3 regions of the Actinomadura sp. NPDC047616 genome follow, and region 3 is predicted to be linked to each of the others. Evidence: predicted binding sites of a transcription regulator. Region 3 holds the regulator's gene; each other region holds the start of a gene.
What was found. Region 3 encodes LexA, which represses DNA repair genes until DNA is damaged. Its sites were predicted from a motif close to TCGAACANNTGTTCGA; they were not measured.

Region 1 (6,858 bases), on a different contig from region 3:
CGTCGTCCCGCCCCTGCTGCGGCTCCTGGACCACCCGCCCGCCCAGCCGCTCACCGCGTTCCACCTGCACACCGAGATGAGCGTGGGCGACGGCCTGTTCTCACCCGCCGACGCCGCCCGCCTGGCCGATGTCACCGCGCGGCTGCTGGAACTCCACACGTCCTAGGCTCACAGCAGTGACAGCTGCTCCGGCTCGCCGGGCGACGGCTCGCCGGACGACGGCTTGCCGGAGGTCTGGGTTCCGGCCGGGGCCGAGCCGCGGTGCCCGGGGGAACGGCGGTCGATGCCGTACTTGGCCGCCAGCTCCCGCACCCGCTGCGAGATCCGCTGCTGGAACTCACGCGGCGCGTACGCGCCGCCCCGGTACAGCCGCGCGTACGGCGTCACCAGGTCGGGGTGGTGCTCGCGCAGCCACGCCAGGTACCACTCGCGCGCCCCCGGCCGCAGGTGCAGCGTGATCGCCGTCACCGACGTGGCGCCCGCCTCGGCGATCCGCCGCACCGCCTCCTCGAGCTGGGCGGGGGAGTCGCTCAGGTACGGCAGCACCGGCCCCATCACCACCCCGCAGCGCACGCCCGCGTCGTTGAGCGCCGCGCACACCTCGAGCCGCTTGTCCGGTGCGGGCGTGCCCGGCTCCACCAGCCGCCACAGCTCCCGGTCGACCGACCCCACCGACACCGCCGTGCTGACCTCGGTGCGCTGGGCCGCCTCCACCAGCAACGGCAGGTCACGCAGGATCAGCGACCCCTTGGTCAGGATGGAGAACGGGTTGGCCGCGTCCCGCAGCGCCTCCAGGATCGGCGGCATCAGCCGGTAGCGTCCCTCGGCGCGCTGGTAGCAGTCGACGTTGGTGCCCATCGCGATGTGCTCGCCGCGCCAGCGCGGCGCCGCAAGCTCCCGCCGCACCAGTTCGCCCGCGTTCACCTTCACCACGATCTTCGAGTCGAAGTCGGCGCCCGCGTCCAGGTCCAGGTACTCGTGCGAGCGGCGCGCGAAGCAGTTGTGCGACACCACCCCGTCGGCGATGAAGTCCCCGGTGCCGGTGGTGATGTCGTACAGCGGCGCCTCCAAGCCCAGCGGCTCGACCGACACCACCGCCAGCGACGCGTCGCTGGCCACCGCCGCGCCCTCGACCGGCCACTTGCGTGTGGCCGCCGGGGCGACCATGTGCAGGAACCGCAGCCGCTCCCGCACCCCGCCGGTGAGGCGGACACCGCGCGGCGCCGCCCCGGCGCAGGCGTCGGCGGTGAAGGTGAAGCCGAGCTCGGCCAGGGCGTCCTTCAGCCCGCCGAACATCTCGGTGCCGGCGACGGCGATCCGTGACACCGTGTGATCATCGTCGGCGCCGGTGTCGAACAGCCCGGCGAGCAGACCCGTGTGCCACGACCGCGACGGCGGTCGCGGCCATCGTGTCAGCCGCTCGACGGCGGCCACCGCCACGGCGCCGCGGACACCGATCCCCTCGGCGTGACGCTCCGCCGGCCCACGCGGAACCCGCTCGCGGGTGACAGGCCGGGCGCCGTCGCAGGCGACGCCGAAATGCTCCAGATACCGGCGCACCCTGGCGAGTACGTCGGCCTCGCCCGCGGGCGGGCGGACCCGGTGCGGGCCGATGTGCCCCAGGCCGCGCAGGACCGCGCACAGGTACCCGCGGCGGTAGTCGTCGTCGACCTTCGGCGGCGTGGCGAAACGCCCGGTGCCGACCAGGCCGTCGCCCGGTGCCAGGTGCGGACGCCGCCGGGCCCCGGGCTCCCCGCCGGTGACGTGCCTCCAGCCGCGGCCGGTCAGAAACCGGTGGTCGCCGCTGGTGACGAGCCGGGTGCCGTCCCGCAGCGTGACCCGGTGGGCGGGCTTGACCGTCTGCCAGTGGTCGAGGACCTCCGTCACCACGTAACGGCGGTGGCGTCCCTCGCGGCGCGTGCCGTAGACGCGGTCACCGACGCGCACCTCCCGAAGAGGCTTGGTGCGGCCGTCGGCCATGAGGATCGGGGTGTCGCCGCCGCAGCAGTAGACGCACGCGTGCGAGCATCCGCGGTAGGGGTTGATGGTCCACTGGAACGGCATGCGGGACGCGGGCGGAACACGGTTGATGATCGAACGGGCCTGCACCTCGTAGAAGGTCATGCCGCGGAAACCGGGCGTGTCGAACGTGCGGGCGATCGCGCGCCGTTCGATCAGCGGTGCCACCGGGCCGGGCTCCGCACCGTCGTCGAGCCGCAGGTTGTCCCAGCGCATCGGCCCCACCCCCGTTCCATCGAACGTTTGGACGATAGAACGGACGTTCGAAGATCGCAACCCTGCGTGACCGCCCGCGGACGACGCCCGCACCGAACGGTCGGCGCTCGAAGGACGACCCGAGGACGATCGGGGCCGATCGGGACGTCCGGGCATCACACGCGCATTCGCGTTTGGCGTCGAGCACGGCAACGGGTGCGTAACAATGGCTCGTCATGGTCTGGACGAACAAGGGGACGCCGGGTGCGCTCGCGCGGGCGCTGACCGCGGGCGCGCTGGCCACGGGAACGCTGACCGCGTCGGCCGGCTGCGTGCCGGTGCTGGGCGGCGCCGACGAACGCAGGGCGGGCGACAGGGCACCGGGCGCCGCGGGCACGCGCGCCGAATGCCCCGACGTGCCGCCGCCCGACGGGTCCAAGGGACGCCAGCTGCGCGGCATGTGGATCGCCACCGTCGGCAACATCGACTGGCCCAGGGACGGCCGCCGCGCCGCCGACCAGCAGAAGGCCGACTTCCGCCGGCTGCTGGACAACGCGCGCGCGATGAACCTCAACGCGGTGTTCGTGCAGATCCGCCCCAACTCCGACGCCTTCTACGACTCCCCGTACGAGCCGTGGTCGCAGTGGATCACCGGCACGCCCGGCAAGGACCCCGGCTACGACGTGCTGAAGTTCATGCTGGACGAGGCGCACGCCCGCGGCCTGGAGTTCCACGCCTGGTTCAACCCCTACCGGGTGAGCCGCCAGAGCGACCTGAAGAAGCTCGCGCCCGACAGCCCCGCCCGCCGCAACCCCGGCTGGGTGCGCAAGTACGGCAAGGGCCTGTGGTACGACCCGGGCCTGCCCGAGGTGCGGGACCTGGTCGTCAAGGCCGTGATGGACGTGGTCCGCAAGTACGACATCGACGCGGTCCACTTCGACGACTACTTCTACCCCTACCCCGAGGCCGGCGCGGGGGAGTTCCCCGACCAGGCCACCTACAAGACCTACGGCAAGGGGATGGGCAAGGACGACTGGCGCCGCCACAACGTCGACACCCTCGTCAGGACCGTGTCCGAACGCGTCCACCAGGCCAAGCCGTGGGTGCGTTTCGGCATCAGCCCGTTCGGCGTGTGGCGCAACGACACCAGCGACCCCGACGGGTCGCCCACGCGCGCGCTGCAGAGCTACGACGACATCCACGCCGACACCCGCAAATGGATCCGCGAAGGGTGGGTCGACTACGTCACGCCCCAGCTGTACTGGACGATCGGTGACGCGCGCGCCGACTACGCCAAGCTGGTGGAGTGGTGGGCCCGCCAGGTGCGGGGCACCAAGGTGCAGCTGACGATCGGGCAGGCCGCCTACCGCGTCGGGGAGGACGCGGCCTGGCGCAAGCCCGAGGAGCTGTCGCGGCACCTGAAGCTCAACGCCCGCTACCCGCAGGTGCGCGGCGACGTGTTCTTCAGCGCCTCGGACCTGGCGGAGAACCGGCACGGGTTCGCCGCCCGCCTGCGCAAGGACCACTACGGGACTCCCGCGCTGCCGCCCGTGGCGCCCGCGGCCGATGACAAGAGCAAGGCGGGGGACGGGCCCGCGCCCGCCCACGGTGTGCGGGCCGAGGGCGCCGACGGGGGTGTGCGCGTCACGTGGGGCGCCTCCGAGGACGCGGTGGGCTACGCGGTGTACCGGGTGGACGGCGAGCGTCCCGCGTGCGCCCCCGTCACGGCGGGGACGTTGCTGACGGCGGTGCGCGGCGGCGGCATCTTCGACCCGACCGCCAAGGCCGGCCGCACCTACACCTACTACGTCACGGCCCTGGACCGGATGCAGCGTGAGAGCGCTCCCGCACGGGGCGCGACGGTTACCGCCCGACGGGGATAATGATCTTGCTGCCGGGGCAAGAACAAGGCACTTCAACCCGCCCCCGGAGGTATGGCATGGCGCTGTCGATGGAGGAGCAGCGGATCCTCGCCGAGATCGAGACCCGCCTCAGCGAGGACGACCCGCGGCTGGCCCATCGTCTGTCGAAAGCGGGCGCGAAGGTGGGCCGGGCGCGGCGGCGCCGCCGGATCCGCCTGATCGCGGCCGTGGCGGTCGCGGTGTTCGCGGTGCTGACGGCGGTGGCCGCGGCGGTGCTCACCGCGATCTCGTAGCAGGACGGGTGATGCGGCGGGTTCCGCTCGTCACACCCGCCCTGCTATGAGAGGCCCCGGCGGGCGCATCGCCCGCCGGGGCCCTGACGTTCAGGCCGGTGTGGTGGTCGCCTCGCGGCGAAAGGCACAACGAAGCTCCTGCCCGAGCCGTACGGCCCGGCGGTATTCCTCGAAGGCAAAGGGTAGAGCCCGGGGGACACATGCCACACCGACACCCACCACGATAACGGCATCGGGGGAGTGCTCATTCCCATCGGGGTGCGCCACGGCCACCTGACCCGGCAGTGAGGGTTGTGTGAGGCGCGTGCACCCGCCCGGTCCGGGCGGCGTCCCACCTTGTGCACGGCCGGGGTGCGAACGTCCCTGACCGCCGCCGACACGGGGTGCTCGCGGCACGGCCAGATCCGTCCATCGCACGAGTCGTACGGCGGGCGGAACGGGAACGACCTGGAGTGACGCGGGAACCGCCACAGGTGAGGAGTCCGGCAGTGGCCGCCAACACCGACATGGAGACCGACGGACCGGCACGCAGGGCGGCGCGGGCCGCGACCTGGGAGCTGGCCCCCGAGACCCCCGCCGCCGCCCACGCCCGCGCCCTCACCGCACGCGCGCTGCGCTCCTGGCGGGTGACCGACGCCACCGACGTCGACGACGTCGTCCTCATGATCGACGAGCTGGTCGCCAACGCCGTCGTGCACGGCGCCCCGCCCGTCCGCCTGCGGCTGCGGCTGGACGGCACGTGCCTGGTCGCCGAGGTCACCGACGCCGACCCGGCGGCGCCGGCCCGCCCGTGCGGCCAGGCGCCGCGCTGGTCGGAGGAGGGCCGCGGGCTGCTGCTGGTCGCCGCGCTGGCCACCGCGTTCGGCTGCCGTCCCGACCCGCCCGGGAAGGTCGTGTGGTTCACTCGCGTCCTGCGCGGCGTCAACGGGCACCGCCCCGCGTCCGCTCTCTGAGGGCTGGGAGAACGGCGCGCAAAGGCCCTGAGACGGCCGGCGGGCCTACCGGGGGCGGCGGGCCCGCGCGAGCCGTCAGGCCTGCAGGGGGCAGCGGTCGACGGCCCATAGCTCGTCGTCCTCGTCCAGGTCGACGGGGCGTTCGGGGTGTTCGGCGAGACGGTCCAGGTGCCACTCGATGTGGGCCAGGGGGCCGCGCCACCCGGCGAGCACGTCGGCCAGCGGCCGCCGCGGGCCCGGCGGCCCGGACGGGCGAGGGTCGGCGACGGGACGCTCCCACAGCGCGTCGTCGCACCCGGCCGCCCAGTGTCCCAGGCCCGCCAGCACCTCCTGCAGGTCGCGGGCCAGCTCGCCCAGCGACCGCAGCGCCATCGCGTCCTGGATGACCCGTTCCCGCTCCTCGGCCGGCATCGCGCGGCCGAACCCCGGCGGCACGTCCCGCTCCGGCGGGGGCGCCCCGGTGGCCGCCGACCGGATCGCCGCCACCTGCCAGCGCGTCCATCGCGCCAGGTGCGCCAGCACCGTGCGCAGGGCCGCCGCGCCCGGCCCGCCGTCGCGCACCTCGGCGGTCGCCTCGCGCAGCCGCGCGCGCACGTACTCCAGCCGGTCCAGCGTCCAGGCGCGGGCGCGTCCGGCGCCGGTGGGGCCGTGCGGGCCGTCGTCGGCGGGCGGACGCGGCAGCGGCACCCGCAGCGCCGCCAGCAGTTCGTCCAGGTCGCGTGCGGCGGCGGCGCGGCCGGCCAGGTAGGCGGCGCCGATGCGGTCGACGCGGAACATCCGCGGCCCGTCGCGCATGCGGCACCAGCCCACCAGGTAGTCGGCGTGCGGGCCCACCACCAGGCCCTGCGGTTCGACGTCGCGGAAGCTGCGCGCACCGGACTGGTCGGTGTAGGCCAGGCGCACCACGCGGCCGGAGCGCACCGCTGCCGCCAGCGTGTCGCGCACCGGGCCGACCAGCGAGGCGACCTCGCTCATCGGCGGCGGCGCGGGCTCGGGCGCCAGGACATGGCCGCGGCCCCGCTCGGACCGCACCGGAAGGCCGCCGTGCGTCAGCAGCTCCAGGTCGCGGCGCACCGTGCGGGCGCTGACGCCCAGCCGCTCGGCCAGCTCGTCGACGGTCAGGGGGTCGGGGGCGGCGGCGCGCAGTTCGGCGATGAGGGCGAGCAGCCGGTCCACGCGATCCACGCCTCCATGGTCACCGACGCCGCCGACATTATTCCTACCCTTCGGGCGCGTTTCCCGGACCGTCGCGAACGCGCTGATGCGTCCGTGTCCGCCCGTGTCCGCGCGCGTTCCGGCGTCGATGTTGCCGGGACACCGACGACTCCGCTAACGTACAACCAAATGGTTGTAGATGGGTTGACCGACGAGGCCGTGGACGACCTGTTCCACGCGCTGGCCGACGCCACCCGCCGCGACATCGTGCGCCGCTGCGTGCGCGACGAGCTGTCGGTGTCGCGGCTGGCCGACGCCTATCCGATGAGCTTCGCCGCGGTGCAGAAGCACGTCGCGGTGCTGGAGCGGGCCGGTCTGGTC
Region 2 (6,858 bases), on a different contig from region 3:
TACCGCACGGCCCGCGTGGTGGAGGCGGTCGAACACTTCCTGACGGGGCTGCACCGGCAGTACGCCGAAGGCGTGCGGCGGCCCTCCGTGCCGAGCGAGATCACCGACTCGGTCGACGGGGGCCCGGTCGGATAGCGTGGACGGGTGCGGCTGACACAGTTCTGGGAACGGATGAACGAGCAGTTCGGCGAGGGCTACGCCGAGAGCGTTGCCAAGGACTACGTCATGGCCGAACTGGGCGGCCGCACCGTCGAGCAGGCCCTGGCCGACGGTGAGGACGCCAAGAAGGTCTGGCAGGCCGTCTGCGCCACGTTCGACGTCCCCCAGCACCTGCACTGACGCCCGCACCGTCCCCGGGAGGCCCCGCCGCCCTGCCGGCTCAGCCGTAGACGGCCATGGCGGTCACCAGGCCGATCGCCACGTTCGCCACGCCCAGCAGCACCACCGCGGGCTCCAGCTTGGGCTCCTGCACGCAGCCGCGCACGTCCACCCCGATCAGGCGGTCGAACACCAGCACGGCGACGGCCTGCGCGATCACGCCGACACCGCCGAACACGGCCACCCGGATCAGGCCCTCCAGCAGGTCCCCGCCCGCCGAGTAGATGGCCACGGCCACGATGAGGCCGATACCGACCGTCGCCGCGCAGGCCAGGAACGTGGCGTTCGGGCTGCGGTCACGGCGGATGATCGAGATCAGCCGGCCGGGCGTGGTCCAGTCCACGATGTAGAAGCCCAGGACGAACAGGGCCAGGCCGACCGCGGCATAGGCGAAGATCGCCCCGACGCCCTCGGCGAGGATCTGCCCGAGGTCGTCGTCGAGCGCGAGTGACATCGTTCTCCTTAGGGGGTTCCGGGATCCGTTACAGGGGAATCCGGTGCGGGACGAAGGACGAGGTGTCGTCCGTGATGAGCCCGGCGGTCTCGCGGATGCCCAGACCCGCCGACTCGTCTTCGACCACCCACGCGCCGAGCACCGGACGGTAGCCGTCGAAGTCGGGCAGGGGGCAGAACTCCTGGAAGACGAAGCCCTCCCGTCCGTACTGGCCCTCGGTGTGCTGCTCGGTGCCGTCGGGGGTGACGATGCGCATGCTGGCGCCCTCCCGCCCCAGCAGCGGCTTCTTGACGTACGCCGTGAGGTCGGACGGGGTGTTCAGATAGGTGGGCAGCAGGTTGGGGTGGCCCGGGAACAGCTCCCACAGCAACACCAGAAGCGCCTTGTTGGACAGCACCATCTTCCAGATGGGCTCGATCCACGCCGTGGGGGCGCCGGGAACGTGCTGCCCGAACGGCTCGGCGACGATCCATTCCCAGGGGTACAGCTTGCACAGCGTGCGGATCTCGTTGTCGTCCAGGTCGACGAACCGTTGGCGTTCCGGGTCCCAGCCGATGTCCTCCATGGCGATCGCCACACCGGGCAGGCCCGCCTCCTCGGCGGTCTCCTGCATGTAGGCGATCGTCATGACCTCCTCACCGGTCTCGTCGCCGTTGGTCCAGGCGAAGTGCACCGGATCCTTGGCGAGGGCCGGCGCCATCCCCTTCCAGCGGTCGACCAGGCGTTCGTGGATGGAGTTCCACTGGTCGTCGTCGGGGTGGACGTCCTTGAGCCAGTACCACTGGACGATGGAGCTCTCCACCAGCGCGGTGGGGGTGTCGGCGTTGTACTCCAGCAGCTTGGCGGGGCCGGTGCCGTCGTACCAGAGGTCGAACCGCCCGTACAGGTGGGGGTCCTTGCGGCGCCACGACTCCTCGATCAGGGGCGCCACCCACTCGGGTATGCCGAGCGCGTGGTAGCGGCCGGTCTTCACCACATGCTCCACCACCTGCAGGCACATGCGGTGCAGTTCCTCCACCACCTCCTCCAGGGCCAGCACCTCGTCCATCTCGAAGACGTAGTGCACGGACTCGTCCCAGTAGGGGCGGGCGAGGTGCTCGGGGTGGGCGGTCTGGTGGAAGGCCAGCCCCTGGGCCTCGATCCGGGCGGGCCAGTCGGGCCGGGGCGTCGAACGGACGCGTCGCAACGTCAGCTCCCGCTGCGTCCGCTGCCGCCGAACCCTCCGCGGAGGGTCTTGCCGCTGCTGGATTTGATCTTGCCCTTGCTCGGCGCGTAGTGGCTGCCGCCGGAGACGTAGGTGGAGCCGGAGCCGGAGTCGGAGGTGCGCTTGCCGCCGTAGTACCAGAAGTAGCGGCCGTAATCGGGGGAGGTGTACGAGTAGGTGCGCTCGCAGTAGAAGTCGGAGACCACCTTGTAGCCGCCCTTGACGTTCCCCGCCGGGATGGCCTGGCGGTCGACGCACCACGCCGTCGTCGTCTTGGAACTGCAGGCCGCCAGCGTGAGCGACAGCGCGCTGACCATACCGATCTTCACCGCCCGGGAACTGAGCCGGGGCCGCGGGAGGTCCTGTGGGGGCAAGGGACACGTCCTTCGAAACGAGACGGCGACCGCCTGGCGGGTTCCGCACCGTGAGCGGGAGGCGTTCACCGGCAAGGGAATCCGCGTAGCGGAGCCATAGCTTAGGGGTGCTCGATCATGGGACGGAAGCGAACGCCGTCCCGGTTCCCCGCAATCTGGACGCGCGCATACGGAACACGGCGCGTCACCGTGAGCCCGCGCGCCGCCCCGCTCAGTCGGGGATCGGCCCGCTCAGTCGGGGATCGGCAGGTGCGCGTACAGGTCCATCGGATCGACCGTGGCCGGCAGGTCGCTCACCTGGCCGTCGCCCACCTCCACCACCCGCCACTGGCCGTCCTCGCGGCGCGCCATGTCGGTGGTGATGAACCGGCAGCCCAGGCTCCGCACGGCGGGCGCCACCGCCTCGTACTCCGGTTCGGTCTCCACCTCGGGGTTGTCGGGGTGCGGCCCCACCAGCGCGGGCTCGCCGTCCACCCACCACACCCGCGCCTCACCGCCGCCGTCGAAACGTTCGTACTCGCGGACGACGATCCCGCCCGCCAGGAAGTCGTCCTGCAACGCGATCATCTTCGCCACCACCGAGCGCAGCTGCGTCAGGTTCCTGACGTCCGGCACGAAGCACGCCTGCTCCCACTCGTGCTTGCGCGACTTGACGTAGTCCTTCACGACGGCGGGGCCGGGGGACAGGGGCCGTACCAGCTCGGCCAGGTCGCCTGGGTCTCCGCGCGGATCCACGGGCCGCCACACGCTGTGCGGCGTCAGACCGGCGAACGTGTCGTGCCAGCCCGGCAGCTCGTGCGCGCGCTGGTAGTCCTCAGGGTGGGTGAGCAGGATCGTGCCTCGCTGCTTCAGGGCCGCGGCGAGGGCGGCGTACTCGGGGCTCGTCATCATCCAGCCGCGGTACCAGGCGGGCCCGAGATCCTCTGGGACGGCCCGTATCGCGGCGTCCACGTCGCCCCGCCGCAGGGCGTCGTGGTCGATGAGGGCCATCTCGCCGTAGTGGTCCCGCACGGCGGCGGCCTCGCGGGCGAAGTGTGGGTCAACGCGCCGGGGGTGGAGCGGATCGACGCAGAAGAGGACGGTCAGCGTCATGGTCAAACCCTCCGTGACTGCGCCAGCGTACGGCGTCCGAGGCGCCCGGCGCACGGAGATTCCGGGTCAAATCACCACGCGATCTCATGATCGAACGGATGTTCGGTAAAGTGGGCCGCGCACGCGACGTTATCCACATGCCGGCCGGCACCTCGAAACTGTCGGTGGCTCCCCGTAACGTCACCCGTGAATCGGCCGGACTCACCGGGCCGCGACAGCACCGGACAGACAAAGGGGCACCTCAATGGCAGCGAACGACCGGGAGAAGGCTCTCGAGACCGCACTGGCCCAGATCGAGCGCCAGTTCGGCAAGGGCTCGGTGATGCGGCTGGGCGACGAGGCGCGGGCACCGGTCGAGATCGTGCCGACCGGCTCGATCTCCCTCGACATCGCCCTGGGCATCGGCGGCCTGCCGCGCGGCCGGGTCGTGGAGGTCTACGGCCCCGAGGGCAGCGGTAAGACCTCCATCGCCCTGCACGCGGTGGCCAACGTCCAGAAGAACGGCGGCATCGCCGCGTTCGTCGACGCCGAGCACGCGCTCGACCCCGAGTACGCCCGCAAGCTCGGCGTGGACATCGACGCCCTGCTGGTGTCCCAGCCCGACACCGGCGAGCAGGCGCTGGAGATCACCGACATGCTGATCCGCTCCGGCGCCATCGACATCGTGGTCATCGACTCGGTGGCCGCGCTGGTGCCGCGCGCCGAGATCGAGGGCGAGATGGGCGACAGCCACGTCGGCCTGCAGGCCCGCCTGATGTCGCAGGCCCTGCGCAAGCTCACCGGCGCGATCAACCAGACCAAGACCACCGCGATCTTCATCAACCAGCTGCGCGAGAAGGTCGGCGTGATGTTCGGCTCGCCCGAGACCACCACCGGCGGCCGGGCGCTGAAGTTCTACGCCTCCGTCCGCCTGGACGTGCGCCGCATCGAGACCCTCAAGGACGGCACCGAGCCGGTCGGCAACCGGGTGCGCGTCAAGGTCGTCAAGAACAAGATGGCCCCGCCCTTCCGGGTCGCCGACTTCGACCTGCTCTACGGCCAGGGCATCAGCAAGGAGGGCGGCCTGATCGACCTGGGCGTCGAGCACGGCTTCGTCCGCAAGTCCGGCGCCTGGTACACCTACGAGGGCGACCAGCTCGGCCAGGGCAAGGAGAACGCCCGCAACTTCCTCAAGGCCAACCCGGACATCGCCGACGAGATCGAGAAGAAGATCAAGGAGAAGCTGGGCGTCGGCCCCAAGCTCGACAAGGAGGCCCCGGAGACCACCGCGGCCGCCACGCCGCCGGCCCCGCCCGCCGCCGCGCGGACCCCGGCCGCCGCCTCCCGGACCGCGGCCGCCACTGCGCGTAAGGGCGCCAAGGCCGTCAAGCCTGGTGATTCCTGACGGAGAATCCGCCGATCCGGGTGACTCCTGACGAAGAGTGAGCGATGATCTCGTATGCAGGGCGGCGGCGCCTTGCCCGGCACCGGCGGACCGGTGCACGGTCCTTCCCCGATGGCGCCGCCGCTCCCGAGGGCCCCGATGAGCGCTCACCCTGAACCACCCGACGACGAGTCCCCCGGCACTCCGGCGTGGCTCACCCCACCGGCCGACAACCCCTGGGGCGAGCCGCCCCGCCCTCCGAAGCACGAGCGGACCCCCACCAACCCGTGGGGGGAGCCCGCCCCACCTCCCAAGGAGGACACGGGCGCCCTCCCGTTCCCGTTGGCGCCTCCACCCGAACGGCCCGCCTGGACTCCACCGTCCCCCGGCACCAACCCCTGGACCGAAGCCACACCTCAGCCCGCGGCCGCCCTGCCTGAGCCCGAGCGCTTCGACAAGTCCAACGACCATGCCGGCAAGCCGGACGACAACGGCACCGCCACGGCGGCGACGCCGGCACCCGACCCGAAAACCGCTCAGCCATCCACGCCACCGAGTGACCCCGCCAAGTCCTCACCCGAGCAGCCCATGCCTGCCCAACCGGCTGAGCAGCCCAGGCCTGCCCAAGGCGGGTCTGAAACCCCCACCGGCGGCCCTCCAGGCGAATCGAGGAACGACGATGTGTCAGGAGCCCACGTAACGGCTCCGACATCCGCCGAACCGAGCACCCCTGCCCGGCGCCCGTCAGTCCCGGCCCCTTCCGACAGACCCCTGCCAGTCGATCCCTCCACTGAGCCAGAGGAAATCACCCGTTCCGATGAGCGTGCGAGCGATCCAGCGAGCGACCGCCTCAGCACAGCCCGGAACCATGCGCCCGAAACACAGGAGGCCAGCGCAACCACTACCCCGGAGCCCTGCACCTCCGCCCCGGAGAAGCAGCCCCAGCCCCCTGGCCGGACACGAGGCAGCACCAAGGGCGACACCAGCGGTCGTGATACCGAGTCCAGTCAGGCGCTAAGGGTTGGCGGGCTGGAACCGAATGCGCAGGCCGACGCTGCGGCGGGCGACGGCAGCGGTGATGCCGCGTCCGGTCAGGCGCTGAGGGTTGGCGGGCTGGAGCCGGATGCGCAGGCCGGCGGCGCGGTGGGTGCTGGCGGTGGTGGTGCCGCGTCCGGTCAGGCGCCGAGGGTCGGCGGGCTGGAATCGGACGCGCAGGCAGGCGGCGCGGCGGGCGACGGCAACGGTAGTGATGCCTTGTCCGGCCGGGCGTCGAGGGTTGGCGGGTCCGGACGGGGCCCGCGGGTAGGCGGCGCAGAGGACGACGGCGGTGACGGCGGTGACGGCGTCGGCGTGGGCGGTCGAGGGCGGAAGCGGAAGACGAACCGTGAGCGTCAGGCGGCCGGGCGCGGCGAGCCGCTCGGGTCGATGTGGGATCCGGGTTCCCGGCAAGACGGTGCGGGGACGGCTGCGGGCGATGATCCGTCCGTCGAGCAGCCCGATGGCGAAGACGCCGACGGCAGAGCGGAGGCACGGGCGCGGGAGATCTGCCTGCGGATGCTGACCGCGGCGCCGCGTACCCGCGCGCAGTTGGCCGACGCGCTGCGCCGCAAGAAAGTGCCGGACGAGGTGTCCGAGCGCGTCTTGAGTCGCTTCACCGACGTCGGGCTGATCGACGACGAGGCGTTCGCACAGGCGTGGGTGCAGTCGCGGCATCGCGGACGCGGACTGGGTAAACGGGCGCTGGCCGCAGAACTGCGGCGTCGTGGCGTGGCGGACGAGACCGTCAACGAGGCGGTGCAGTCCCTCGGGCCCGAGGAGGAGGAACGCACGGCCCGGGAGTTGATCGCCCGGAAGCTGGCCGCCACCCGCGGTCTGGACACGGCGAAACGCACCCGGCGGCTGGTCGGCGTCCTCGCCCGCAAGGGGTATCCGCCCGGCCTGGCATACCGCGTGGTCCGCGAGGCGCTCGAAGATGATGGAGCGAACGACGTCC
Region 3 (6,858 bases):
TGGTGGACCAGGGCGTGCTTCAGCTCGTGGTCGAAGATCTGGGCGTCCTCCTCCGAGGCGAAGTAGCCCTCGGCCAGGCCGGTGTCAACGTACACCTTGACCACCCGGTCGACCAGTTGCTTGAGACTGTGCTCGCGCTGGGGGGTGCCGAGGGCGCCGCGGAAGTACTTCGACGTCACGATGTTGACGGCGTTCACCGACCAGAAGTCGGGGAACTCCACCCCGCGCTGCTCGAAGTTGACGGAGCCGTCCCGCCAGTTGGTCATGACCACGTCACGACGTTCCCAGCGGATCGTGTCGTACGGATGCACGCCGGGCGTGGTGAAGATCCGCTCGACCTTGAGCCCCTTGCGGCTCCCCCTGCCGCGCCGGGCCGCCGAGCCGCTCACCGTCTCCGTCATGACCTTCCCCCTCTCGGGCCCTCCCGCCGGGCCCTGTCCAGGAATAACCCCGCCCGCCGGCCGTTTGCTCCCGGCCGCGGGCGCTCTCAACAGTCGTGAAGCCCGCCCCTCACAGGGGCCGGCCAGGCTCCCCCGAGGAACCGGCCTTGGTACGCAGTGACTCGATCTCTCTGGCGAAGTCGTCCAGCGTCTCGAAACCCCGGTACACCGAGGCGAACCGCAGGTAGGCGACCTCGTCGAGCTCGCCGAGCGGGCCGAGGATGGCCAGTCCGATCTCGTGCGAGGGGATCTCTGCCACCCCCGTCGCCCGGATCGCCTCCTCCACCCGCTGCCCGAGCTTGGCCAGCGCGTCCTCGTCGACGGGACGGCCCTGGCAGGCGCGGCGCACGCCGGCGATGATCTTCTCCCGGGAGAACGGCTCGGTGACGCCGCTGCGCTTGGCCACCATGAGGAGCACGTTCTCCTGTGTGGTGAACCGCTTGCCGCATTCCGGGCACGACCGGCGGCGCCGGATGGCCGATCCGTCGTCGGTGGAGCGGCTGTCGATCACCTTGGTGTCAGGGTTGCGGCAGAACGGGCAGTGCACGCGTTCCCTCCTCCCCTGACAGATCAAGCCACACGAGAAATCGTCCCCCACAAGACACAACTTGTGGCTAATGACACCCGTGTAACTACTAGATGTTGTGGTCAACCGTAGGACGCCCGGAGGGGCAACGCAACCTGGATCACGACCCCCGTCAGTAGACCCTCGTCACACCGGGCCCACCGACCCCGTCTCGGCGTGTCGCTTCCACCGGACCCCAAGAACCCCCACAAACCACCCAAACCCCCTTTGCCGTAAGGCTTCTCGCGTCCCCCGCCGAAGCCTTCGGACGGGAGGTCGCCTCGCACGGTGAGGCCAACCCACAAGTCCCCAAAAATCGCCACATCACTACAGCCGGCCCGCCGCGATGGGTGACGGCGGGCCGGGAGCGACCGTACTCCAGCGGAGCGGGTGCGAGCGGCGGATACGGATGGATGGAGGCGACCGCGAAGGCGGTGCACCAACGCGCACGGCGGCGGCAGATCTGGCCGTGCCCAGCGTGACGCCGCGCGAGGCGGGCCGACGCCCTGGCCCAGACCCGGCGGGCGGCGGCTGCCATGGCCGTGACCGCGCGCACTACGCCGCCCGGGTCTGGGCAGCAGCGGCTCGGCCCCTTTGGCTGGTGGGGCCGAGCCATTGGTGTTCGCCTCGCGCCCCGTCGGCAGAGCAGGGCGTACCGCTCCGGCTTGGTGGGGAGAGTGAGGCGGCTGCCGCCGCAAGAGCGCGACAGCTGTTACGGCGTGAATGCGGGGGTTAGTCGTTGGCGGGGAGGCGCAGGCGCTGGCCCGGGCGGACGATTGTGGTGGACAGGTTGTTGAGATCCATGATGCGGCGGACCAGCAGGTGGGTGTCGTCGCGGGGGCGTTCGCGCCGGGCGATCGTCCACAGGGAGTCGCCGTTGCCGACGACGACCGTCTTGCCCGGGCGCACGCCCGGGTCGGACGCGTCGGGGCCGCCGGCGCCCGCGCGGGCCGTCGCGGTCAGCCACAACGCGACCAGGAGCGGCACCGCCAGCAGGCCGATCATCACGATGCGGCCGCGCCGCGTCAGCCGCAGATCGTCCCACGCGCCCTCCGCCGGAGCCCCCAGGGGCGGCGGTGCGTGCTGGATGTGTGTGGTGAGGGCCGGAGCTTCGGCCGTTATGCAGTGTGGGTGGAGCGAACCCGCCATCTCGGTCCCCTTCGTGACCGACAGCCGATCTTCGAATGCATATTCGATCGAACGTCTGTACGATGTTGTACCGCAGCCCCCCGAGAAACGCGAGTACATTCTTCGAACAATTGTTTGATCATTGCAGCCGGACGCGATAACGTTCGGCAAGGAGTGACGGAGCGAGCGTCGGGAGGCGACGAGCGATGACCAAGGTCCGGGAGCTGCCCGACGGCCCCATGGACGAGGCGGGCCTGACCCAGCGGCAGCGCATGGTGCTGGAGGTGATCCGCGACTCGGTGCAGCGTCGCGGCTACCCGCCCTCGATGCGCGAGATCGGCGAGGCCGTCGGCCTGACCAGCACCTCCAGCGTGTCGCACCAGCTGCGCGCGCTGCAGCGCAAGGGATACCTGCGCCGCGACCCCAACCGGCCGCGCGCCGTCGAGGTGCGGGTCCCGGGCGCCACGCCGGTGCGCACCGACACCGAGAACTTCGACGCGCCCGGCGCCGGCCAGGACACCGCGCCGCGTCCCGCCCCCGCCTACGTGCCGCTGGTAGGACGGATCGCCGCCGGTGGGCCGATCCTGGCCGAGGAGGCCGTCGAGGACGTGTTCACCCTGCCCAAGCAGCTCGTCGGCGAGGGCACCCACTTCCTGCTGAAGGTCACCGGCGACTCGATGATCGACGCGGCGATCGCCGACGGCGACTGGGTCGTGGTGCGCCAGCAGCCGGTGGCCGAGCAGGGCGACATCGTCGCCGCGATGATCGACGGCGAGGCCACCGTCAAGACCTTCAAGCGCCGCGACGGTCACATCTGGCTGGTCCCCCAGAACCCGGCCTACGAGCCGATCCCCGGCGACGAGGCGTCCATCCTGGGCCGCGTCGTCGCCGTCCTGCGCAAGATGTGACGTCCCGGCCCGGCGCGGCCAGGTCACTCCCGCGCGCCCGTCACCGGCCCCCAGGGCGGTGGCGGGCGTTCGCATGCGCCCCGCGCTGTGCGCAGGAGGCGTCATCTCGACAACCGCGTGCGGACGCACTCGTCTCCACCCATTCCAGTTCCAGCTCGTCCACGAGCGCCGCTCGGCGCCCGCGCCCAGGCGCGCCTGCCAGGCCAGGCCGAGACACGGCCGCGGCGGTGGTTCTCCGCTCGCGGCCGTCAGGCTCGGATTCGGGCCCGCCGGTGCCTGGACCGCGGGCTGCGCGGCCGATGCGCCGCGTCAGCCGGGCGGCTCTCCCGGGGCGCGGACGCGGGACGGGCCGACGCCGGCCAGTCCCGCCAGGGCCGGATGGACCCGGCCCACATCGACTGTAATGATCTCGTACTCGGCCACGCCCGCGCAGACGAACGGGTCATTCTCGGCGATCTTTTCGATCTCGGCGCGGTCGGTCCCGCGCGCGATGATCGCGCCGCCGTGCTCGGACGGCACCGTCTGGCCCGAGGCCAGGAACGTGCCCGCCCGGTGGTGGCGTTCCAGGTACGCCACGTGGGCGGGCACGTGCGGCTCGACCTCGTCCTCGGTGCCGCGGTAGCGCAGCAGCAGGAGGTGCAGCGTGCTCATTTGGCGGGCACGATGTTCACGATCTTGGGCGGACGGACGATGACGCGCTGGATCCGTGCGCCGGCCAGAGCCTCGTTGACCTTGGCGGAGGCCAGCGCCAGCCGCTCCAGCTCGTCCTCGGCGATGTCGGGCGGCACCTCCAGGCGGTCGCGGACCTTGCCCGCGACCTGGACCACGCAGGTCACCGACTCGCGCACCAGCAGGGACGGGTCGGCCGCCGGCCAGCCCGCGGTCGCCACCGACGGCTCGCGGCCCAGCCGCTCCCACGCCTCCTCGGCGGTGTAGGGGGCGAACAGCGACAACAGCACCGCGATCGTCTCGGCGGCCTCCCGGACGGCCGGGTCGGCGGGGCCGGGGCCCTCGTCGATGGCGCGGCGGGTGGCGCTGACCAGCGTCATCAGCCGGGCGATCGCCACGTTGTAGCGGTGCTGCTCGATCAGCGTCGTGGCCTCGTCGATGGTGCGGTGGGTGACGCGCCGCAGGTCGACCGAGCCGGCCGCGGGGTCGGTGCCGGGTGCGGACGTCACGTCGGTGGCGATGCGGTGCACGCGCGTCAGGAACTTGGCCATGCCGGGCTGCGACACGTCGGCCCAGTCGATGTCGTCCTCGGGCGGCCCGGAGAACAGCATCGCCAGGCGCACCACGTCGACGCCCCACTGCTCGATCTGCTCGCCCAGGTCGACCATGTTGCCCAGCGACTTGGACATCGCCTTGCCGTTCAGGATCACCTGGCCCTGGTTGACCAGGCGGGTGAACGGCTCGGTGAAGTCGATCATGCCCAGGTCGTACAGCACCTTGGTGAAGAACCGGCTGTACAGCAGGTGCAGGATGGCGTGCTCGACGCCGCCGGTGTACTGGTCGACCGGCATCCACTTGCGGACCTGCTCGACGTCGAACGGCCCGTCCTCGTACGTCGGCGAGCAGTACCGGAAGTAGTACCAGGACGAGTCGACGAAGGTGTCCATGGTGTCGCTGTCGCGCTTGGCCGCGCCGCCGCACTTGGGGCACTCGACGTTGACCCAGTTCTCGGCGGCGGCCAGCGGCGAGGTGCCCTTGGGCCTCAGGTCGGCGCCGCGCAGGTCGTCGGGCAGCCGCACCGGCAGCTGGTCGTCCGGCACCGGGACCTCGCCGCAGGACGGGCAGTGCACGATCGGGATCGGGCAGCCCCAGAACCGCTGCCGGGACACCAGCCAGTCGCGCAGCCGGAAGTTGACCGCGGCCTTGCCCAGGCCCTTCTCCTCCAGGATCTCGATGATCCGGGTGATCGCGTCGGCCTTGTTCAGCCCGTCGATGGGGCCGGAGTTGACGATGCGCCCGTCGCCCGTGGTGGCCACGCCGGTCTCGGCCGGGTCGGGCTGGCCGGTCTCGACCACCACGCGCACCGGCAGCCCGAACTTCAGCGCGAAGTCCAGGTCGCGCTGGTCGTGCGCGGGAACGGCCATGATCGCGCCGTGGCCGTACTCGGCCAGCACGTAGTCGGACGCCCAGATCGGGATGCGCTCGCCGTTGACCGGGTTGATCGCGTACCGGCCCAGGAACACGCCGGTCTTCTCGCGCTCGGTGGACAGCCGCTCGATCTCGCTCTCGTGGGAGACCTGCTCGCGGTAGGCCTCGAACGCGGCGCGCTGCTCGGGGGCGCAGATCTCCTCGGCCAGCTCGGCGTCGGCGGCCACCACCATGAAGGTGGCCCCGTGCAGGGTGTCGGGGCGGGTGGTGTAGACGGTGACCGGCTGGTCGCGACCCTCGATGACGAAGTCGACGTCGGCGCCGGTGGAGCGGCCGATCCAGTTGCGCTGCATCAGCAGCACCCGGTCGGGCCACTTGCCCTCCAGGGCGGCCATGTCGTCCAGCAGCCGGTCCGCGTAATCGGTGATCTTGAAGTACCACTGGGTCAGCACGCGCCGCTCGACCAGCGTGCCGCAGCGCTCGCAGTGGCCGCCGATGACCTGCTCGTTGGCCAGCACGGTCTGGTCCTTGGGACACCAGTTGACCCGGCCGCCGCGCCGGTAGGCCAGCCCGCGCTCGTAGAAGCGCAGGAACAGCCACTGCGTCCACCGGTAGTACTCGGGGTCGGAGGTGTGCAACCGCCGCGACCAGTCGAAGGACGGGGCGTACCGCCGGAACGACGCCTCCTGGGTCGCGATGTTGTCGTAGGTCCACCGCACCGGGTCCGCGTTGTGCTTGATCGCGGCGTTCTCGGCGGGCAGGCCGAAGGAGTCCCAGCCCATGGGGTGCAGGACGTTGTAGCCGCGCTGCGTCCAGTAGCGGGCGGCCACGTCGCCGATGGCGTAGGCCTCGGCGTGCCCCATGTGCAGGTCGCCCGAGGGGTAGGGGAACATGTCCAGCGCGTAGCGGCGCTCGCGGCCGTCGTCCTCCTCGACCACCTTGAACGGGTCGAGCTCCGCCCAGCGGGCCTGCCACTTCTGCTGAATGGCCCGGGGGTCGTACCCGTCGTTCAGGGAGGCGGGCCCCCCTGAACCTCCCTGCGTGGCGCGGGAGGTGTCGTCGCTGCTCACGGTCGCTACTCCACTGGTCCTCTTGGTACCGAACGGCTCTGGCTGCGGGGCCTCGGCTGGTGCGCTGCCGGTTCCGGGAGACGATCCCCGGCCCCCGGCGGCCCCGCCGAAGGACAAACACGAAACGACCCCTCGCCAATGGAGGGGTCGCCGCGCCGACTGGTTCGTCCGTCAGCGCGGCCGGCTGAGAAGCAGCCTTCCTGTCCGCATATACCAAGACTAGCGCAGAAGCAAGGCGGGGCGGGGACGCACCCGGACACACGTCCCGGGGGAGGCGCGTGGCCGGAAGGCCCGGGCGCGGCGGAATTGGGTCTTGACGGCGCGGCGGCGGCCGCTAATCTCGGAAATCGATAGGAAGGTTTCCTATTAGAAGCCGCGCCGGTCTCCCACCCCCGCCAGGAGGAACGCGCATGCCCCGCAAGAGCTCCCTCGCCGTCGCCGCGGCCGTCGCCGTCGGCCTGCCCCTGGTCAGCGCCGCGCCCGCGTTCGCGCACGGCTACACCACCTCCCCCGTGAGCCGTGCCCTGCACTGCAAGCAGGGCACCGTCCAGAACTGCGGCCCCATCCAGTGGGAGCCGCAGAGCGTCGAGGGCCCCAAGGGCTTCCCCCAGTCCGGGCCCGCGGACGGCATGATCTGCGCCGGCGGCGAC

Region 1: the regulator LexA is predicted to act here: its motif matches at 2,271-2,286, upstream of ABZ801_RS33050 (intein-containing Rv2578c family radical SAM protein).
Region 2: the regulator LexA is predicted to act here: its motif matches at 3,593-3,608, upstream of recA (recombinase RecA).

Annotation. Positions count from the first base shown of each region.
Region 1 covers NZ_JBEYTB010000017.1:129,764-136,621, forward strand. Annotated here, with positions in the region: gene ABZ801_RS33050 (intein-containing Rv2578c family radical SAM protein) at 169-2,235, opposite strand; gene ABZ801_RS33055 (family 10 glycosylhydrolase) at 2,451-4,097, shown strand; gene ABZ801_RS33060 (DUF3040 domain-containing protein) at 4,154-4,369, shown strand; gene ABZ801_RS33065 (ATP-binding protein) at 4,858-5,322, shown strand; gene ABZ801_RS33070 (WYL domain-containing protein) at 5,398-6,507, opposite strand; gene ABZ801_RS33075 (metalloregulator ArsR/SmtB family transcription factor) at 6,667-6,858, shown strand, end outside.
Region 2 covers NZ_JBEYTB010000003.1:178,640-185,497, reverse strand. Annotated here, with positions in the region: gene ABZ801_RS08470 (alpha/beta hydrolase) at 1-135, shown strand, start outside; gene ABZ801_RS08465 (DUF3046 domain-containing protein) at 145-339, shown strand; gene ABZ801_RS08460 (DUF350 domain-containing protein) at 380-832, opposite strand; gene ABZ801_RS08455 (glutathionylspermidine synthase family protein) at 861-2,018, opposite strand; gene ABZ801_RS08450 (hypothetical protein) at 2,021-2,365, opposite strand; gene ABZ801_RS08445 (ATP-grasp domain-containing protein) at 2,642-3,502, opposite strand; gene recA (recombinase RecA) at 3,747-4,886, shown strand; gene ABZ801_RS08435 (hypothetical protein) at 5,880-6,314, opposite strand; gene ABZ801_RS08430 (regulatory protein RecX) at 6,420-6,858, shown strand, end outside.
Region 3 covers NZ_JBEYTB010000009.1:49,999-56,856, reverse strand. Annotated here, with positions in the region: gene ABZ801_RS21980 (vitamin B12-dependent ribonucleotide reductase) at 1-401, opposite strand, end outside; gene nrdR (transcriptional regulator NrdR) at 511-987, opposite strand; gene ABZ801_RS21970 (LysM peptidoglycan-binding domain-containing protein) at 1,738-2,154, opposite strand; gene lexA (transcriptional repressor LexA) at 2,340-3,041, shown strand; gene ABZ801_RS21960 (YciI family protein) at 3,351-3,692, opposite strand; gene leuS (leucine--tRNA ligase) at 3,689-6,151, opposite strand; gene ABZ801_RS21950 (lytic polysaccharide monooxygenase) at 6,619-6,858, shown strand, end outside.